2 regions of the Bacillus tuaregi genome follow, and region 1 is predicted to be linked to the other one. Evidence: riboswitches for the same ligand, from Rfam matches in the RefSeq annotation. Region 1 holds a riboswitch; the other holds the start of a gene.
The links. A riboswitch is a leader RNA that binds a small molecule or an ion and turns the genes downstream of it on or off. The one in region 1 is predicted to bind S-adenosylmethionine.
Positions count from the first base shown of each region.

Region 2: it holds a riboswitch for S-adenosylmethionine, as region 1 does, so the genes downstream of both, metK (methionine adenosyltransferase) here and BQ5321_RS10355 (hypothetical protein) in region 1, are expected to answer to the same signal.

Region 1 is NZ_LT629731.1:1,685,662-1,695,880, reverse strand. It holds gene BQ5321_RS10385 (hypothetical protein) at 429-620, opposite strand; gene BQ5321_RS10380 (tryptophanase) at 908-2,356, opposite strand; gene trpB (tryptophan synthase subunit beta) at 2,700-3,866, opposite strand; gene BQ5321_RS10370 (hypothetical protein) at 4,272-4,610, opposite strand; gene adhE (bifunctional acetaldehyde-CoA/alcohol dehydrogenase) at 5,005-7,623, opposite strand; gene BQ5321_RS10360 (hypothetical protein) at 7,729-7,956, opposite strand; gene BQ5321_RS10355 (hypothetical protein) at 8,164-8,496, opposite strand; SAM riboswitch class I at 8,568-8,673, opposite strand; gene BQ5321_RS10350 (alpha/beta-type small acid-soluble spore protein) at 8,872-9,132, shown strand; gene BQ5321_RS10345 (hypothetical protein) at 9,375-9,563, shown strand; gene speD (adenosylmethionine decarboxylase) at 9,613-10,219, opposite strand, start outside.
Region 2 is NZ_LT629731.1:932,983-943,201, reverse strand. It holds gene BQ5321_RS06855 (tetraprenyl-beta-curcumene synthase family protein) at 1-960, opposite strand, end outside; gene BQ5321_RS06850 (alpha/beta hydrolase) at 974-1,777, opposite strand; gene BQ5321_RS06845 (gamma carbonic anhydrase) at 2,053-2,577, shown strand; gene BQ5321_RS06840 (C39 family peptidase) at 2,677-3,549, shown strand; gene asnB (asparagine synthase (glutamine-hydrolyzing)) at 3,546-5,447, opposite strand; gene metK (methionine adenosyltransferase) at 5,747-6,952, opposite strand; SAM riboswitch class I at 7,170-7,377, opposite strand; gene pckA (phosphoenolpyruvate carboxykinase (ATP)) at 7,630-9,216, shown strand; gene BQ5321_RS06820 (DUF2584 domain-containing protein) at 9,255-9,497, opposite strand; gene BQ5321_RS06815 (alpha/beta hydrolase family protein) at 9,571-10,219, opposite strand, start outside.

The DNA of each region.
Region 1 (10,219 bases):
ATATTAATTTTTTCATAACCAAAAAAGCTTTATAACTTACACTAGGAATATAGCATGTTATTGAAAGCGCTGTCAAAGAGTAATTTTATTGAATTTATGATACTGATAGATATAAATGTAAAAAAGCCTATTCTTTAGCGGTTATATTATATTGTGAAAACTTTATGAATTGATTTGTGAAATAGTGTACATATATTGCGTAAGCAAAACTTCTTTTGCCTTGGTTCCCTAGTTTTTTATGATACGATTCAATATGCGTGAAGTATAGGGAACAAACAGACAAAAGACTTATGGGAAATATCTTGATGGAGGAAAGCAAGTAAGTTTTTGGGGGGTTAAAACGCAAGACTCCGGAGAATCACAGTTTACGACTGCTATAATTACAGACTAAAAAAAGAAGAAATTATTTAATGTTATGGCTTAACTTATTAACAGTAGGACTTATTACGCAGCTCTCTCTTTTCTACTGCTGGAATTGGACTAAAATAAAACAACCGATATACTGCCTTGTCCTCACAAAATTCACAGTAATTTTGCTCCTCAGATGTCAGTTTTTCAATGTGAGGTGCTGAGATTTCCTTTAAACCATCAGTCACGTGATTTCTACATACTAAAATCATTTCGAACCCTCCAATTATTTTATTAATATAATAATTTACAATTTGGATTAATAGAAAAAATTTTGTTATTTTATAACAAAACAAGAAAAATCGATATAGAAAACGAGTTATTATGCTCTAATTTTATCAAAATCAGGTATTTACCGTCAATTAAATTTTCAAAATATTTAAAATAGTTAACAACATTGAGATAGTGTTAAGTATTTTAAAAAAATTTATATTGAAAAAAAGCCAAGGTTTATCCCCTGACTTTTTCATTAATGAACTATATAAAGATGACTATATCTTTATAGACTATCACCAAAATCTTCTCTAAATTTTGCTACTAATTTATCTTGCCAATCAGATGTCGTTGCTAATTTACCAAAGAAGAAACGCAATACACTTGGTTCTTCTACAAACTTTAAACCGCCAATCAGATGTCGATTTTCATAGAGCCAGCCAATTCGATCAATAGCATAGTTTACTTGTGATAATGTATAAACACGTCTTGGCATAGCTAAGCGAACGAGCTCCATATTGGAGAATGTTTCATTACCGTCTTCGTCCCTTTGCTCAGACAGCGTACCCCTTTCCATGCCACGCACTCCGCTTACAATATAAAGTGCCGCAGCCAGTGCGCCTGCAGGATATTCATTTTGTGGGATATGATCTACAAATTCCATTGCGTTAATATGGCAGCCTAGACCTCCTGGTGGTGTTACGACCGGCACACCTTTCTTCTGTAGTTCTTCTGCCATATAGGCGATAAATTGTGGTCCCTGATTGATCATTTCTTCGTCCATTGTTTCATCCAATCCAACAACAATGGCTTCCATTTCACGAACAGACATACCTCCATAGGTTAGGAATCCTTCATATAGAGTAATATACTCACGCATCTTCATGTAAATGTCCTCATTATTTGTACAAATACCACCACCTCGTGCACAGCCTAGTTTGCGTGCGGAGAAATAGATGATATCAGAAAGGTCTGCCATTTCACGTGTAATTTCGCGAATACTCTTGTCTTTACAGTCTTCTTCACGTGTCTTAATAAAATGAAGATTGTCCGCTAACAAACTCGCATCTAGAACCAGCATAATCCCATACCCATCACAAATTTTACGAACCTCACGCATGTTTTCAAGTGCAAATGGCTGTCCGCCAATTAAATTAGTACCAGCCTCAAGACGTACAAAGGGAATATTTTCTTTACCATTTGTTTCAATAACATCTATTAATTTTGCAATGTCCATATTCCCCTTGAACGGGTCATCACTTGTAATTTTCAGGGCCTCATCTTTAAAAAGCTCTTCTACACGACCACCATTTATGACAATATGTGATTTTGTCGTTGTAAAGTGATAATTCATTGGAACGACAGAATCTTTTCTTACATATGTTTTGGATAATATGTTCTCACAGGCCCTTCCCTGGTGGGCAGGAAGAAAATATTTCTTACCAAAAATTTCTTCAATCTTGTTTTCTAACTTTGTAAAGGTACTGGAACCTGCATAGGAGTCATCTGCTTCCATCATTGCAGCCTGCTGTTTATCACTCATCGCATTAACTCCACTGTCTGTCAACATATCCATGAATACATCTTTGTTTTTTAATAAGAAAGTATTATTACCAGCGTCTGTAATCGCTTCTAAACGTTGTTCGACAGGAGGTAAATTTAGCTTTTGCACAATACGTACTTTATGCATCTCCAACGGTATATCATTACCATAATAAAACTTAATCTTTGACATTGCTTCCCACTCCTATTAATTGATTAATCCGAAATAAGATTAATGGACTATCACTATATTAAATTTATTAATCGTACATGATGCTTAATCTATACATTTAACACCATACTGCGTTAAAGCGTTTGTGTAAAAAACTCTAATTAAAATATTACTATATTTTTAAAATTTTTGGAAGAGTTTGGCGAAAAAATATATCGAAATATAGCGAAAATTGTAGAAATTACTATCTTCAATATCTCTATAGTGCTTTAAAGGGTTGGGGGACTGTCCCCCAACCCTTTAAAGCACTAAAAAACGCCTATCGTCGATAGGCGTTTACGTTTATATCTTACTATTTTTTGGCTTATTTGTTTAGCATTTTATAAACTTGATCAACGTCTTTATCTCCACGTCCAGATAGGTTTATAACGATAACGTCATCTTTAGATAGTTCTTTAGCCAGCATGATTCCGTGCGCTACAGCGTGGGAACTTTCTAATGCTGGAATGATTCCTTCTACTTTTGATAATGTTTGGAAGGCTTCTAATGCTTCCTGCCCCGTAACCGTAACATATTCAGCTCTTCCACTCTTCTTTAAGTAGCTGTGCTCCGGACCAACACCAGGATAATCTAATCCTGCTGCAACGGAGAATACTGGTTTTGGCTTTTCATTCTCATCTAGTAACGTATAGCTCTTAAATCCGTGAAGAACAGCCGGCACTCCCTCAGACATAGTTGGCGCTTCAGCTGGCTCTGCACCAATCAAACGAACTTCTTTATCCTCAAGGTAATTCACAAACGATCCAATTGCATTGCTGCCTCCACCTGTACAGGCAACAACTGCAGTCGGTAATTTGCCTTCCTTTTCCAGAATTTGTTGTTTAGACTCTTTACTGATTATAGATTGAAAATGCTTTACAATTGTCGGATAAGGATGTGGACCAACAGCAGACCCAATTAAGTAAAAAGTATTTTCGTAGTTTTCTACTAGGTCATTTAGAGCTTCATCAACAGCATCCTTTAATCTGCCTTGTCCTTTATCAACAGGAACAACCTTTGCACCAAGTAGCTCCATACGGAATACGTTAAGCGCCTGACGTTCTGTATCTACCTTTCCCATATAAATGACACATTCAAGACCAAACATCGCACATGCTGTTGCGGTTGCTACTCCATGCTGCCCTGCTCCAGTTTCGGCAATCACTCGTGTTGCTCCCATTTTTTTTGCCAATAATATTTGTCCAAGTGCATTGTTAATTTTATGTGATCCTGTATGATTTAAATCTTCACGCTTTAAATAAATCTTTGCGCCGCCGATTTTCTTCGTTAAATTTTCCGCAAAAGTTAATGGATTTTCACGGCCTACATATTCTTTCAAATAATAATCTAATTCCTGTTGAAACTCCTCATCATCTTTATACCTTAAAAACTGTTCTTCAATAATATCCATTACTTTTTGAAGGTCCTCTGGAATAAAACTTCCACCAAACTCACCAAAATATCCCTTATTCTCTACGCTAATGCTTGCCATACTCAACTCGACTCCTTTTAGATAACTAAATTTCTAGACTAATCAAATTCGCCCGTCGAATTTGCGTCCGGATTACCTGAGCTCGCTCGATAAACTACCTTAAAAAAATCCGCGACATCCGCCGGAGGCTTAACTTCATTCAGTCGGGGTTTGAACCCCAACTGAATCGAAGTACTATTTGCATTCATCCCCCACTTGTAGAAGTGGAGGACTTCTGCTGAATGAAGTTAAAATAATTAACAATTACATTATAGCGGTAAATTATCTATATTCCAAATATTTTTTATTCAAAATCAAATAGTATGATCCGATAAAAAACCACTTTCTGAAAAGAAAGTGGTTTTAATATGCACACGAACCATCATGGCACACAAAATGTAAGCGCTTAATCAATCGATCTAATGATTACAAAATATAATGCCGGCTTTTCTTTTCATCACTGTAAAGCTTTCGACATACAGCTATTTTTTGTTTTTTCAAAACAGAGATAGTTGACTTTAATATTTCATTATCTGGTTCCTGTCGTAATTGACGATAGAGGTCGATAAGCTCTGTATTAATCTTTCGATGCTCTAACCAAAGGTTATGAATCCTTAATACAGGATCTTCTTTTGCTTTATTTTCCTCATAATGGTTAAGTACTTCCATTATCTCCTGCTGCCATTCTTTATCTCCCATTTGTCCTGCAAGGAGGAACAAATCTAAATAATCATCAATTTCTAAATTTACCTTATTTGCATTCATGGTATTTTCCCCTTTCATATACAAAAATGATCTTCTAAAGAAGAGAACTATTTTTGTATAAAAGAGATCTCTTCTTATCCTTCCAAAGAAGGTTTCTATTAGATTTCTGCCATCCACAGCATCTACACAAACTAAGCTATTAACCTATTATTAAGACAGTCCTTAATCTATTTTCTTATTTGTAAAAGCGCTTTCATTTTTATTAATCTTATTATAACCTTAATTATGGTTTAATTTAAAGTGTTTTGACTCAAATTTGTCACATTTTCGTCAAAAAATATTCAATTTTATCTTGATTTTCTATTCTTATAGAAAAAAAGCCAGCTCACTGTGAATGTAAGCTGGCTTTTCTCTATTCATTTACTTATTCATTTACAAATTCATTTTGATAATATTAAACACCTTTATATGCTAGATGATAAATTTCTGCTAGTTCAGTTACAAGCGGCAGCTTAGGATTTGCTGTAGTACATTGATCTTCAAATGCTTTTTCAGCTAAAAACTCTACCTTACTAGCAAATAAATTCTTATCTATACCATTTGCTTCTATGCTCATAGGTACCTGAAGCTCTTTAGCTAGTTTTACAATTGCTTGAATTAAGCTTTCAACACCTTCATCGGTTGTGCGAGCAGGCAATCCAAGCATTCTAGCAATCTCTGCATATCGCTTATCCGCAATGAACTTTTCATACTTTGGAAAAGCAGTGAATTTCTTTGGTTTCGTTGCGTTATAACGGATAACGTGTGGCAGTAAAATCGCATTGGCACGACCGTGTGCAATATGGAATTCTGCTCCAAGCTTGTGCGCTAAGCTGTGATTAATGCCAAGGAAGGCATTGGCAAACGCCATTCCGGCAATGGCAGATGCATTATGCATTTTTTCACGAGCCTCTGCATCGTTACCATTTCGGTACGCTCTTGGCAGATATTCAAACACTAACTGGATTGCTTTTTGAGCTAGTCCATCTGTATAGTCATTGGCCATGACAGATACATAAGCCTCTATCGCATGTGTCAGAACATCCATACCGGTATCTGCTGTAACAGATTTTGGCAGTGACATCACAAATTGCGGATCAATAATCGCAATATCAGGTGTTAATTCATAGTCTGCCAACGGATATTTCATGTTCGCCTGCTTGTCTGTAATAACCGAGAATGAGGTGACCTCAGAGCCTGTTCCTGAAGTTGTTGGAATCGCAACCAAACGGGCTTTTCTTCCTAAATCAGGGAAATTCACGATACGTTTGCGAATATCCATAAATTTCTGCTTTAAGCCAAAGAATTCAGTATCTGGATATTCATAAAATAACCACATTCCTTTTGCAGCATCCATTGCAGATCCGCCACCAAGTGTGATGATAACATCAGGCTGGAAGTGTGCCATCATTTCTGCACCTTTCATAACCGTTTCGATTGATGGATCTGGCTCAACCTCAGAGAAAATCTCACAGTGAACATAATCCGGGCGCTTTCTTAAATAGTAGAGAATTTTATCCACATATCCAAGCTTTACCATACCAGGGTCTGTAACAATAAATGCTTTTGAGATATTTGGCATCGCAGCTAAATATTGAATAGCATTTTTTTCAAAGTAGATTTTCGGTGGAACCTTAAACCATTGCATATTGACTGCCCTTTTTGCGACTTTCTTTTTATTAATCAAATGAATAGACCCTACGTTTGATGAAACGGAGTTACCGCCATATGAACCACAGCCAAGTGTTAGAGAAGGCATAAACGCATTATAAATATCTCCAATTCCCCCTTGAGAAGATGGTGCGTTGACAATAATACGGCAGGCCTTCATTCTTGTACCAAATTCCCTTACAACTTCTTCATTTGTTGTATGAATAACGGCTGAGTGACCAAGACCGCCAAATTCGAGCATTTCTTCCGCTCTTGTAAGACCCTCTTCAAGGCTATTTACCTTAAAGCAGGCAAGGACTGGACTTAGCTTCTCTCGTGACAGCGGATATTGGGCACCGACACCCTTTAATTCTGCAATCAGAATCTTCGTATCCTCTGGCACGTTTACACCAGCCATTTTCGCAATGAAATGGGCAGGCTTTCCGACAATATCGGGATTAACGGCGCATGATTTTTCATTGATAACCAGTTTCTCAACCTTGGCTCTTTCTTCTTCATTTAAAAAGTAGCAGTTATTGGCTATTAATTCACTTTTGGCTTCTGCGTAAATTTCTTTATCTATAATAACGGCCTGCTCTGAGGCACAAATCATTCCATTGTCAAAGGTTTTAGATAAAATCAAATCATTTATTGAGCGATGAAGATTGGCAGACTTTTCGATATAACAAGGAACATTACCAGGTCCTACTCCAAGCGCTGGTTTTCCTGAACTGTAAGCTGATTTAACCATGCCAGAACCGCCAGTAGCTAAAATAAGTGAAATATGATCATGGTGCATCAATAATCTTGTTGCTTCTAATGACGGTTTTTCAATCCATTGAATACAATGTTCAGGAGCTCCTGCTAGAATCGCAGCATCCCTCACAATCCTCGCTGCTTCACTGCTGCATTTTTGCGCAGATGGATGGAAAGCAAAAATAATTGGATTACGGGTTTTTATGGCAATTATAGCCTTAAATAATGTAGTTGATGTTGGATTTGTAACCGGTGTTACACCAGCAATCACTCCAACTGGTTCAGCGATTTCGAAGGTTCCTTCCAACTCATTTTCATTAATAATGCCTACTGTTTTATCATATTTAATATTGTTATAGATATATTCAGTTGCAAAAATGTTTTTAATGATTTTATCTTCATAAACGCCTCTACCCGTTTCCTCTACAGCTAACTTGGCAAGAGGCATATGCTGGTCAATACCGGCAACAGCCATATTTTTTACAATTTCATCAATCTTTTCCTGATCGAATGAATGAAATTCCTTTAATGCCTTTAAGCCATTATCCACAAGAGTATCAATCATTTCAGGTACTGATGGTGATTCTACTTTACTTTTTTCCATAACTTCTCTTTCTTTTACAGCCATTTGTTTACCTCCAAATTTGTGAAGTATTTCACATTAGTTGTCAAAAAAAAATAATTAAATAAAAAACATGATGTGTCACCTGATGGGGCTTGCAGTTGTGGATGATTATTCCCGCACAGGGTTTCTTGGTATTTTCTCGAATGATATATCAGAGAATTTACTCGAATTGTTCTTAACGATCACTACAAAATTATTTGTCCATATATAAGAAGGAAGCTTAGTGCTTTCCTTTATAACCATCGCCTCAAAACGATCTCCCACTAATCCTTCGAAATCATCCTGTGTATACGTTTCTGTGTCGGTAGAAAAGTTCATCCATTTACAAACCATCATGTTTATCACTCCTTTGTTTTTCTATGGTATTAGAATAACACATAAAATCCATCATAGATTGTGAAATATTGAACAAATTATGAACTATTTTCACATTCTTCTTCGCCAAATCAACCCATTACCCTATTAACGTACCGGGGGACTGTCCCCCGGCGCTTTAATGCGTCAGAGAACAATCCCCTATTGTAGTTATGACTATAAAAGTGCTTATTTGGTTGATTTGGAGTGCGAGTGCTGAGATTTCTTTTGTTCTTGTTGAATTTGTTTATTGATGGTGCTTCGCTGTAGCTTTAAGGCGCGGATTTTTTCCGTAACAGCTTCGTTCGATGCATCCTTCTGTAGTTGTCGGTACAGATCCAGCATTTCCATATTAACCTTTTTATATTTATTCCAAAGATTACGAATTTTCAACGTTTGCTCTGCTATATATTCCCCTTTTTTTAGCTTATCCATTATCTCGTTCTGCCAGGATGGATCGCCAAGCTTTCCTGCTAGAAGATACAAATCTAAATATTCATCAACTGTTAGTAGTTTTTTCATCTTATTCCCCTTCCCATACAAAAATCATCTTCTTTTTAGAAGAGAACTTTTTTGTATAAAAAAGAAATCTCCCCCTATCTTTCAAAGCCAAGCTTTGCTGGATTTAGCACCATTCAAAATATATCTGCGGTTGCTGAGGCTTCATCAGGCCAGTCCCTACACCTCTCTTGATAAGATATTTTATAATCGATCCTACATGTTTTTTTCTAACCTATTAAAACGCTTCGTGTTGCCAAGAGTTATTATGCAAATAATAGCACTACTCATAAAAAACATACAATTTAAATGCTCATATTTTTTTCTTTCCCATGAAACTTATTATGCTTAGTTATTCCATAGCGATTAAGGAAACTCTAACCTAAAGGAGGAATTACTTTGACACGTAAAAATAAAAATAAAATCCTTATACCCGATGCAAGAAAAGGACTTGATCAACTAAAAGCAAAAGTGGCTGGAAGTAGTAAACCGGAGGATGCAAAATTTGAAGCGGCCGAAGAAGGCGGTGTACCATTAAAAAATGGATATAACGGTCAGCTGACATCCGAGCAGGCCGGTAAAATTGGAGGAAGGCTTGGGGGCAGTATGGTTAAGGAATTAGTCGATATGGCCAAGAAAAACATCAGCAACCAGCCGTAATCGGAATGCCCTTTCCCTTAAGCAACAACAATCAACCATCCAACAGCCAACCAAAGGTGGAAACTCGCTATTTGGATGGCTGTTTCTGTTTATTTGCTCCAAATAATAGATACCCTGTTGAACCATCACTAAATTAAAATGAATTTGCTGATAAATGTAGATAAGTTTACAAGTTTCCCAGCAGGAGAATCGAGCCCCTTTCGATAAATTATTAAGGAGCAAAATAAGGAAAGGTGGTCATTATGATGAGCTCAGAACCAACCTTACAACAAATCGCTGAAAGTGTGACAAGATCCGTTCTCAATGCCAACGATAAAGATTTAGAGGGTTTTCAAAAAATTATTGATGAATCGATAAAGGTAAGAGAAAGCCATCGAAATTTACAGAAGCTTGTTAAAAATTACTCCAGTTCGATGATCCAGCGGTCATAAAATAGTAAAAGCTGTTGTTTATTCAACAGCTTTTACTATTTCATGACCCCTATTGAAGATGGCGAGACATATTTTTCCCATAAAAAATCTCATGCATTTCTGCAGTTAAGCTGGCTGAAATTTCCTTCATTTCCTCAGGATTCAGCTTATCCTTTGAATAACCAAATAAGTAATTATTTAAATCAAATTCCTTCAATTTACATTTCGTATGGAAGATATTCTCTTGATACACATTGACGTCAATCATGTCATATAATTCCTTAATATTGTCCGGGATATAATTTTGAATGGAGTTTATCTCATGGTCGATAAATAGCTTGTGTCCGTCTTTTGCTCTTGTGAAGCCTCTTACCCTGTAATCAATCGACATTACATCCGTTTCAAAAGAATGAATCAAGTAATTTAATGCCTTAAGTGGAGAGATTTCGCCGCAGGTTGACACATCTATATCAGCCCTAAAAGTACTGATACCTTCCTCCGGATGATATTCTGGATATGTATGGACGGTAATATGACTTTTGTCAAGCTGCAGAACGACATTATCAGGAAGCGGGCCTGGCGTTTCCTCAAAGGACCCTGTCGGCACTTCCACAACCGGTCCCTCAGAAACTAAAACCGTGACACTAGCACCCTGTGGTACATAATCCTGCTTAGCC
Region 2 (10,219 bases), 750 kb from region 1:
CCGCTGCTTTCTTACCTTTTCATCAGATAAATAAAGTCCTAAGAGTCCTCGGTTTATTAAACGATGAAACCTTCTATGTGGGAGACTATTAGTATGACGGTCCGCTTCCTTTATAAAATGCTTTAAGCGCGTAAAGAGCTGCTCTTCTGTTTCATAATAAAAGCAAAAGTTTAAATCTCCCTCTATTTTATCCTCTTCCTGGTCTATTAGATAATCCAATAGGATATGTAGGCCTTGAATATATGGAAAATAACCCTTGCGAATATCATCCGCATACTGACCTTGGAAATCATCGCTATAAGCGTAAGCTACCAGACAAAAGACACCTAAGGTTGACCCAGAACAAGCAGAAAACTCATACCACTCCATTTTCGGAATCGACTCTTTATTTTCAAGAAACCACCTTTTTAATCGAGGCACCCTTTCATCCGGTATCACATGCTTATGAACCTGTAAATCACAATAATAACCGCAAAGCTCTAATAAATAGTCTTTTATCTTTTCATAATGGTTACAGTTTGACAGCACCTGCCTGCAGGTTGCAACAAGGTCTGATAGGTAGTTTCCATCATCCTGTTCCGTGCGGAATCGGTAATAACGGCCTTCCGTTTGCTTCAATGTCAGGGCATCTCGCATCGCTTCATGTAATGCACTAAAATCCGCTGGATCGAGTGACGTACTTCGATCACAAAGATTATCTAAATAATCACTAATCGTCTGATAGGCAACGATAAAGCGAATGACTTCAGCATATTGTTCCTTAGCCATGAGGGCCATGATGGCACCTCCCTCGCAATGAAAGGTCTTATCTTTAATGCTTGCCAATGCTTGCTTTCGCAGTTCTTGATTGGGAATATTCAGTGCTCGCTCCTTCCAATAAGAGAGCTCCTTATTAACACTAGGGAAAATCTTCCAATAGGATTGGGACATTAAACTAAACGGCATACTTGGTACTGACATAACAATCCCTCGCTTATACATTATAGCCGATTGATTTTAGCTGGCTGTTAAAGAAATCCTTCGCATATTCAAATACTTCCTCACGCTCTGGTTCATTAAAAATTTCATGATAGCAATTCGGCCATTCTTTATATCTTTTTTCTGACAAAGGCACTAGGTTAAACCAGTTTCTAACTGTGTGTTTATTGACAATTTTGTCATCACCGCCCTGCATAAGGAAGAGCGGAACATCCTGAGTTTGATTAATCTCCTCAAAGGCTTCTTTAATCCCTTCAATTAATTCACGATACCACCTGATTGACACCTTTGTGATATAAAGCGTATCATTCAAATCTGCTTCCCTTACTTCTTCGTTACGAGTCGCCATCTCAACCGTCAAGCCTGATTCTAACCTTAATTGTGGAGCAATAATGTTTAATACGTATGAAAATAAATTCAATAGCTTTGATGGCGGTTTGACTAATCCCAGGCACGGAGAGGATAAAATAACACCTGCCAAATTCAATTGCTCTTCCTGCAATAAACGGACTGCAATCAGCCCACCTAAACTATGACCGATGAGAAAAACCGGCAAATTGAATTGATAGGCAGCCTGTACCCAATCCTTCACCTCGAAAAGATATTCATCAAAGGCATCGATATGACCTCTTCCTGCTCGTGTTGTCATGCCCTGTCCAGGGAGATCACCCATGACAACATGAAAGCCTGACAGACGCCACATTTCAATTAACCAGCCATAGCGGCGGTGATGCTCCATCGCCCCATGAACGATTACCACTACCGCTTTTGCTTCTCCTTCCGCTTCCCATTTCCACATTGTACCTTCCTCCTGAAAATCAAAAAGTGAATCGACTCATTACTATCATTCTAATTCTTTTGCATGTCCTTTTTATCTGGTCCACGAAATCCAGACATTAATAATACTATTATGACCAAATACAAATCCTTTGACAAATCTCATCACTTATTAGATACAATTAGTAGAACAGATATGACTTGGTTAAGCTACGACCAGCATAATTTTCTAACATATTAAGAGTAGATATCGCTAAGTCAAATTGTATATTGATTGAAAAAGGAGAGTATAAAACAATGATCTATCCCTACAAAGGTAAAAGCCCCAAAATTTCTGCTTCTGCTTTCATCGCCGATTACGTTACTATATCTGGCGATGTAGAAATTGGTGACGAATCAAACATCTGGTTTAACACCTCTATCCGTGGAGACGTAGCGCCGACGATAATTGGTAAAAGGGTCAGCGTCCAGGATAATTCTGTTTTGCATCAAAGTCCTAACAATCCACTCATCCTTGAAGATGGTGTAACCGTTGGACATCAAGTGATTCTTCACAGCTGTGTTATAAGAGAAAACGCATTAATCGGTATGGGCTCCATCGTCCTTGATCAAGCCGAGATTGGTGAAGGTGCATTTATTGGAGCTGGCAGCCTAGTTCCACAAGGAAAAAAAATTCCGCCGAATACACTTGCCTTTGGAAGACCAGCAAAGGTTATTCGTGAATTAAATGATGAAGATAAAAAGGATATGGAACGAATACGTAGAGAATATGTTGAAAAAGGCATCTATTATAAATCATTACAAAATAAACGAAATGATTAATCATAGTATGAACTTCATTTCCAATATTAACCGTGTAAATAGATACCGAAATTAAACTATACTAGTATTATCAACCAAAAATTACATCAGGTGGTACTTATGATAATATTATATCTTTTCATTGCTGTGTTATTTATCTTGCTCATTACGCTAATCGCAAAATTAATCGAGCGAAAGACCTTGTTTACATCATTTATTACATTTAGTGTGGTTTTGATTGTATTAGTAGGTGGATTTACATTGGATTCAATAGGACAGAGGAATTCGGTTAATGCCATAGAGCAGATCAAGACCTGGTTTCAATCACCCATTGCCAAAACCAATACTTTTATCCAGGAAACCTTTGACCACTCCAATATAACGGTAAAAGACAGTGCCCTTGTGGATGCACCGATTATTAAACAAATGCCAGAGCTCCCACGCGGCTGTGAAGTAACAAGTCTGGCAATGCTCCTTCAGCATGCAGGTGTCCAAGTCGATAAAATGACACTTGCTGAACAGATTAAAAAGGAGCCTTCTACCTATCGCAAGGAAAACGGGGTTATTTATTTCGGTCACCCCAATGACGGATTTGTCGGAGATATGTACTCTTACCATAATCCTGGACTAGGAGTTTACCATAAACCAATAAATAACCTAGCCGAACAGTACTTGCCGGGGCAGATCGTTGATTTTACCGGAGCTGACTTTCATGAGGTGAAGGTTCACCTTTCTGACAACCGTCCTGTATGGGTCATCATTAATACAGCCTACAGCAGGCTTCCAGACAGCCGCTTTCAAACCTGGCAGACACCAAGCGGTCCTGTCAAAATCACCTATAAAGAGCATTCCGTGCTAGTTACTGGCTACGATAAGCAGTATGTCTACTTTAATGACCCTTTAACAGGTGAAAAAAACAAAAAAGCACCCATAACGGAATTCGAGGATTCCTGGGTGCAAATGGGTAAACAGGCCATTACGTATCTTTATTAGCCTCTAACGGCCTGACTCATTGGTTTTACGGCCTCTTGATCAAAATCATATTTCTTCTCCACATAGATCTGATGCCAAACCATAAACATTAATACCGTCCAGATTTTCCGGCTATTGTCGGCTTTTCCCTGACAGTGGTCTTCAAGCAGATTCAAAATATACGTTTTATTTAGCAAATGATCCGTGTCACTTTCACGGATTATTTTTTTTGCCCAGTCATTCATTTCATTCTTTAACCAGTGACGGATGGGCACGGGGAAGCCTAGTTTTTTCCGATTTAGGACATGATCTGGAACGATGCCCTCAGCCGCCTTACGTAGAACATATTTCGTTGTACCATCCGCAGTTTTTAGGCTTGTTGGAATTTGTGAGGCTACACGGAACACTTCTTTATCTAAAAATGGGACGCGGAGCTCCAGTGAGTGTGCCATTGTCACACGATCTGCTTTAAGAAGAATATCACCGCGCATCCAAGTATGGATATCAATATATTGCATCTGATCGACCGGGTCATAGCCACGGCTTTCACGATATAGCGGCTTCGTAATATCTGTATAATGCAGATTAGAATTGAAAACGTTCAGTAGCTGCTGTTTTTCTGCCTCTGTGAACATTTTCGCATTCCCGATATAGCGATCCTCCATCGGTGTCACACCACGTTCAATAAAGCTTTTTCCCTTCATTCCCTCTGGCATTAGTCTGGCAATCCAACTTAGGAATACCTTGCCAAATTGGGGCATCTTATTGAACATTTTAAGCGATTCCGGCTCTCGGTATATATTGTAGCCGCCAAACAGCTCATCAGCTCCCTCACCTGATAAAACAACCGTTACATGCTTTCTCGCTTCACGAGCAACGAAATAAAGCGGTACACAGGCAGGGTCTGCGAGCGGATCATCCATATGCCACATAATTTTTGGCACTTCGTTCATATATTCCTCAGGAGAAATCACGTAGCTGATATTTTCTAACCCCAGCTTATCAGCTGTTTCTTTTGCTACATCAATTTCACTGAAGCCGTTATGATCAAATCCCACCGAAAAGGTTTTAATCGCCGGATGAAACTCTTTCGCAATGGAAGCAATAATAGAGGAGTCAATTCCGCCAGATAGGAACGAACCAACCGGTACATCACTTCTCATATGAATTTTGACAGAATCAAATAGTACATCTTTAATTTCCTTAATAAAATCACTTTCTGATTTTTGAACAGGCTGGAAATTCGCTTTCCAGTAGCGTTTAATTTCCATTGGCGAACCGATTTTCTTAGTAAAATAGTGGCCCGGTTCAAGCTTGTGAATGCCTTGTGACAGTGTCTCTGGCTCTGGTACGAATTGATAGGTTAAGTAATGCTGTAAGGATTCATAGTTTAATACATCATTTTTCATGGCTAGCAAAATGCTCTTTTTCTCAGAGGCGAAAAACGTTCTTTCATCATCTTCATAATAAAAGAATGGTTTGATTCCAAAGGGATCTCTTCCGCCATAAAGAGTTTGTTCCTCTTTATCCCAAATCACAAAAGCAAACATCCCGCGTAAACGTTCAATGGCTTTTTCCTTTACATGACTATAGAGAGCAATGATAACCTCTGTATCAGAGCTTGTTTCAAATGAAAGCCCTTCTTTGATAAGCTCTTCACGTAATTCAACATAGTTATAAACCTCGCCATTAAAAATGATCCAATAGCGCTCGTTTTCATATGTTAAGGGCTGGTGGCCGCTTTCAATATCAATAATACTTAATCGACGGAAGCCAAATTGGATATGGTTATCCATATAATATCCATCATCATCAGGTCCGCGGTGGGTTATCAGATTATTCATCTGTTGGAATAATTGTTTTTCAGTTTCATTAAAATTCTGTGCCTTTTCATGTACACAACCAATAAAACCACACATTATGTACGTCACTCCATTCTTTATTTAAAAGCCCCTCACATAAAGGTTCTTAAATTACTCAAAAAAACATACTCTCTTATACTACCACTAATTTTTTTATAATGTCATGAAGTGAAAAAAAAAACAATGGGAAAATCATGCTATTATAAGCAGTTTATACTTTTTCTATTTATTCTAAAACATTGTACAATTTTTTTCCTATTCATATTGATTACTTGAATCTGCTGCAGTTCTTTTAAACGGAAACAGGAGCCGCACTATGATAATGCGACTCCTGTTTTCTCATTTGAATTATAAGATTATAAAGCACTGTTTAACGCTTGATCACGTATCAGCTCGGCTTTATCCGTACGCTCCCATGGAAGGTCCACATCCACACGACCGAAATGACCGTAGGCAGCCGTTTGTTTATAGATTGGGCGGCGAAGGTCAAGCATTTTGATAATCCCTGCAGGACGTAAATCAAAGTTTTTATTCACTACATCTACGAGTACATCCTCATCTACTTTACCTGTACCAAATGTGTCGATTGAAATCGATACAGGACGGGCTACACCAATCGCATAGGCAAATTGAACCTCTACTTTATCTGCCAATCCAGCGGCAACAATATTTTTCGCTACATAACGGGCAGCATAAGCTGCAGAGCGGTCAACCTTTGTCGGATCCTTACCAGAGAAGGCACCACCGCCATGACGAGCATAGCCGCCATATGTATCAACGATAATTTTTCGACCTGTTAAACCGGCATCCCCCTGTGGTCCCCCGATAACAAAACGACCGGTTGGGTTGATAAAATACTTTGTTTGATCATCAATTAACTCTTTTGGCACAACTGGAGAAATGACGTACTCCTTAAGATCTCGTTGAATTTGTTCCAAACCAATCTCTGGATCATGCTGAGTCGAAATGACTATCGTATCAATTCGAACAGGCTGATCATTTTCATCGTATTCTACTGTAACCTGCGTTTTTCCATCAGGACGAAGATATGCCAAGGTATTATCCTTACGTACCTCTGCTAAACGGCGGGAAAGCTTATGGGCTAATGAAATCGGTAATGGCATCAGCTCACTTGTTTCATTGCAGGCAAATCCGAACATAAGACCCTGATCTCCAGCTCCTATAGCCTCAATTTGCTCATCCGTCATGTTTCCTTCACGGGCTTCTAAGGCCTGGTCAACACCCATTGCAATATCCGGAGACTGCTCATCAATAGACGTTAATACGGCACATGTTTCAGAGTCAAAGCCATACTTGGCTCGTGTATAGCCAATTTCCTTTACGGTATTCCGAACAATTTTGGGAATATCTACATATGTTGATGTAGTAATTTCACCTGAAACTAATACTAAGCCGGTCGTAACTGATGTTTCAGCAGCCACACGTGCATTAGGATCCTGGGTAAGAATTTCATCTAAAATGGCATCAGAAATTTGATCACAAATCTTATCTGGATGGCCTTCAGTAACTGACTCTGAAGTAAACAAGCGACGTTTTGACAATCTGATTTCCTCCTTATATATAAAGAGATTGCGAAGAAACAGTGCATTAACAATCTCTTATGATACGGAACTCATCCCCTAGTAGTTTGGAAAAAATAAGGTGAATTTATCCTATTTATTAAAAATCAGAGTAAATTAGTTCCTTATTTATTGGAGACGCATAAAAAAACCTTCTCATCTTGTGAAAAGGTTGAAAATAAAAAATTCGCGCCTTTCACTCTTATCGTTCAAGGAAATGAATCCTTGCCACAGATTAGCACCTTTACTAAAAGAATCGCATACATATAAAACATTTCTACCTCAATATTTTGTAAACGAAAAATTTTCTACAATAATTAGTTAGCTAGTTTTATATCTAATTATGCTCTGCTTAGCAGGTTGCTGGGTTTCATTGGGTCTGTCCCTCCACCAGCTCGGGATAAGAGAGTATCCGTTCAATGAAACATCTTATCGTACCGATAGAAAGGCTGTCAATGAATACACATCAAATAATTACTATATATATAAAAATTTGCTAGTCTTTAATCAAAGTATTCAACCATTTTAATTTTTGGGAAAAGACCAAAAACTTTCATCAATAGTATAGACTATTCAAATAATTGTGCTATACTAATTGTGAGCTAAATCACTCCGAATGTAAATTTAAATAAAACTGATTAAAGGAAGGTATTCGTCGGATGAATTCTGTAAGTTTGAAACAAGAAATAAATGAATTTCTTAATGGCACTAATATTCTTACTCAATTATCTGTACCACAACTTGTCGAAAAAGTATTAACACGGAAGGAAGGGCAATTAACTTCAACCGGCGCGGTAATCGCTACAACTGGAAAGTACACTGGAAGATCCCCGAAGGATAAATACATTGTGGAAGAAGAGTCTGTTAAGGACAAAATTGACTGGGGTTCTGTGAACCAGCCAATCTCGAAAGAGGTATTCTCAAGTCTATACAATAAAGTGTTGGAATTTTTAAAAGAGAAAGACGAAGTGTTTGTATTTAAAGGCTTCGCTGGAGCTGATGAAAAGCACCGTCTACCTATCCAGGTTATTAATGAATATGCATGGCATAACCTATTTGCCCATCAGTTATTTATTCGTCCTACAAAGGAAGAATTAGCAGCCCATGATCCTGGCTTTACCGTTATTGCAGCCCCTAATTTTAAAGCGGACCCTGCCATTGATGGTACTTGTTCAGAAACATTTATTATTATTTCCTTTGAACAGCGTACGGTTCTGATTGGTGGAACAGAATATGCAGGAGAGATCAAAAAATCAGTCTTCTCCATTATGAATTATTTATTACCTGAGAATGGCATCCTGCCAATGCATTGCTCTTCTAACGTAGGAAACGAAGGCGATGTGGCCCTTTTCTTCGGTTTATCAGGAACAGGAAAAACAACCCTTTCTGCAGATCCAAACCGTCGTCTAATTGGTGATGATGAGCACGGCTGGTCAGGAAATGGCGTATTCAATATTGAAGGCGGTTGCTATGCTAAATGTATCAACCTATCTCGTGAAAAAGAACCGCAAATCTTCGATGCCATCCGTTTTGGCTCTGTATTAGAAAACGTTATGCTTGATCAAGATACACGCATTGCCGATTATGATGACGGCACATTGACGGAAAACACTCGTGCTGCTTACCCACTGCAGGCCATTGAAAATATTGTTGACCCAAGTGTTGCAGGTCATCCCAATACAATTATTTTCTTAACTGCTGATGCATTTGGCGTTTTACCTCCTATTGCGAAGCTTTCAAAGGAGCAGGCAATGTACCACTTCTTAAGTGGATACACGTCTAAGCTTGCAGGTACGGAACGCGGTGTGACATCACCAGAAGCAACATTCTCAACATGCTTCGGTTCACCATTCCTACCATTACCAGCAACTCGCTATGCAGAAATGCTTGGTGAAAAAATCAGCCAGCATAATGCAAATGTATACCTTGTTAATACAGGCTGGACTGGCGGAGAATACGGTGTTGGTTCACGTATGAAGCTAAGCTATACTCGCGCAATGGTTCAAGCAGCACTTGAAGGTGAACTGGCGAATGCTGAAACGAAAAAGGATGAAATTTTTGGCTTAGAAATTCCTTTACATGTACCTGGAGTACCAGATGATGTCCTACAACCTAATCGTACTTGGTCGAATCAGGAGCAGTACGAGGTGAAGGCAAAGGAACTAGCTGCAAAATTCCGCGACAATTTTAAAAAGTTCCAAAACGTTTCAACAGATATTATCGAAAAAGGCGGACCAATGGCATAAATAAACAAAAACAGCAACTCTAGAGTTGCTGTTTTTTGTTAGTTAGTTGTATTCAATGATATTAGCTGATATGTAATGGTAGTCTTGCTGTTTTCCCATTCTAGTCTTTTTATGACAGCATATGCTCCCGGCTCACTGTCCTTTGTCTTTCTAACTTCGAGCGGGATTTCAATTGGGTAGATTCGGTAATCATCCTTTACTAAAGTAAAATCATTCTCGCCAATTCTCTGTTCCTTACCCTTTGTCACAATCATCGTATTTAATTCTAAAGGCATTCCCATCCTATTCCCTCTCCTTTTTTAATAGATTTTAATCATGTATGAAAATCTATCCTTTCTTTCTGATATCTTACCATTAGTCAGCCTGCTTTTTCATCCACAACGTTAAATCAGCGACAATTTGCCTGTTTATTGCCGGAGGAAAATAATGTGTATATTGGTCAAAATACCAGCACTCTACTTTTTTATTCAGGTCCTTTAGGCGCTTCTCTAGTCGATAGGCGTGTTCAACCGAAACATTAATATCCCTTCGACCATGAATAATCAACACGGGAGGTCTTAGCTTCTCTATATCATATAGGGGCGTACGGTATTGATACTGCTCAGGAACCTTCGCTGGAGTCCCGCCGATGACTCGCTTCATCATTCTTCTTAAATCCTTTCTCTCCACATATGTTAATGACATATCACTAACACCTCCCCAAGTAACAACAGAGGCTGCGTCTGGGAATGTAATTCCTGTTAATAAGGCCATTACACCTCCGCGGGAGAAACCAAAAATATGAACGTTTTTAACCCTTTGATGTGAACGAAGCAGCTCAAAGCCTGAAAAAGCATCCTCCCTGTCCTCTCCGGCAAAATCTTCATTTCCCTCCCCTCCTTGATTGCCGCGATAAAATGGAGCAAATACAATGAACCCTTCTGAGGCAAATTGAACGATCCTGGCCGGTCTCACCTTTCCAACATTTTTGATGCCGCCTCTTAAATAAAGAAATCCGTCATAG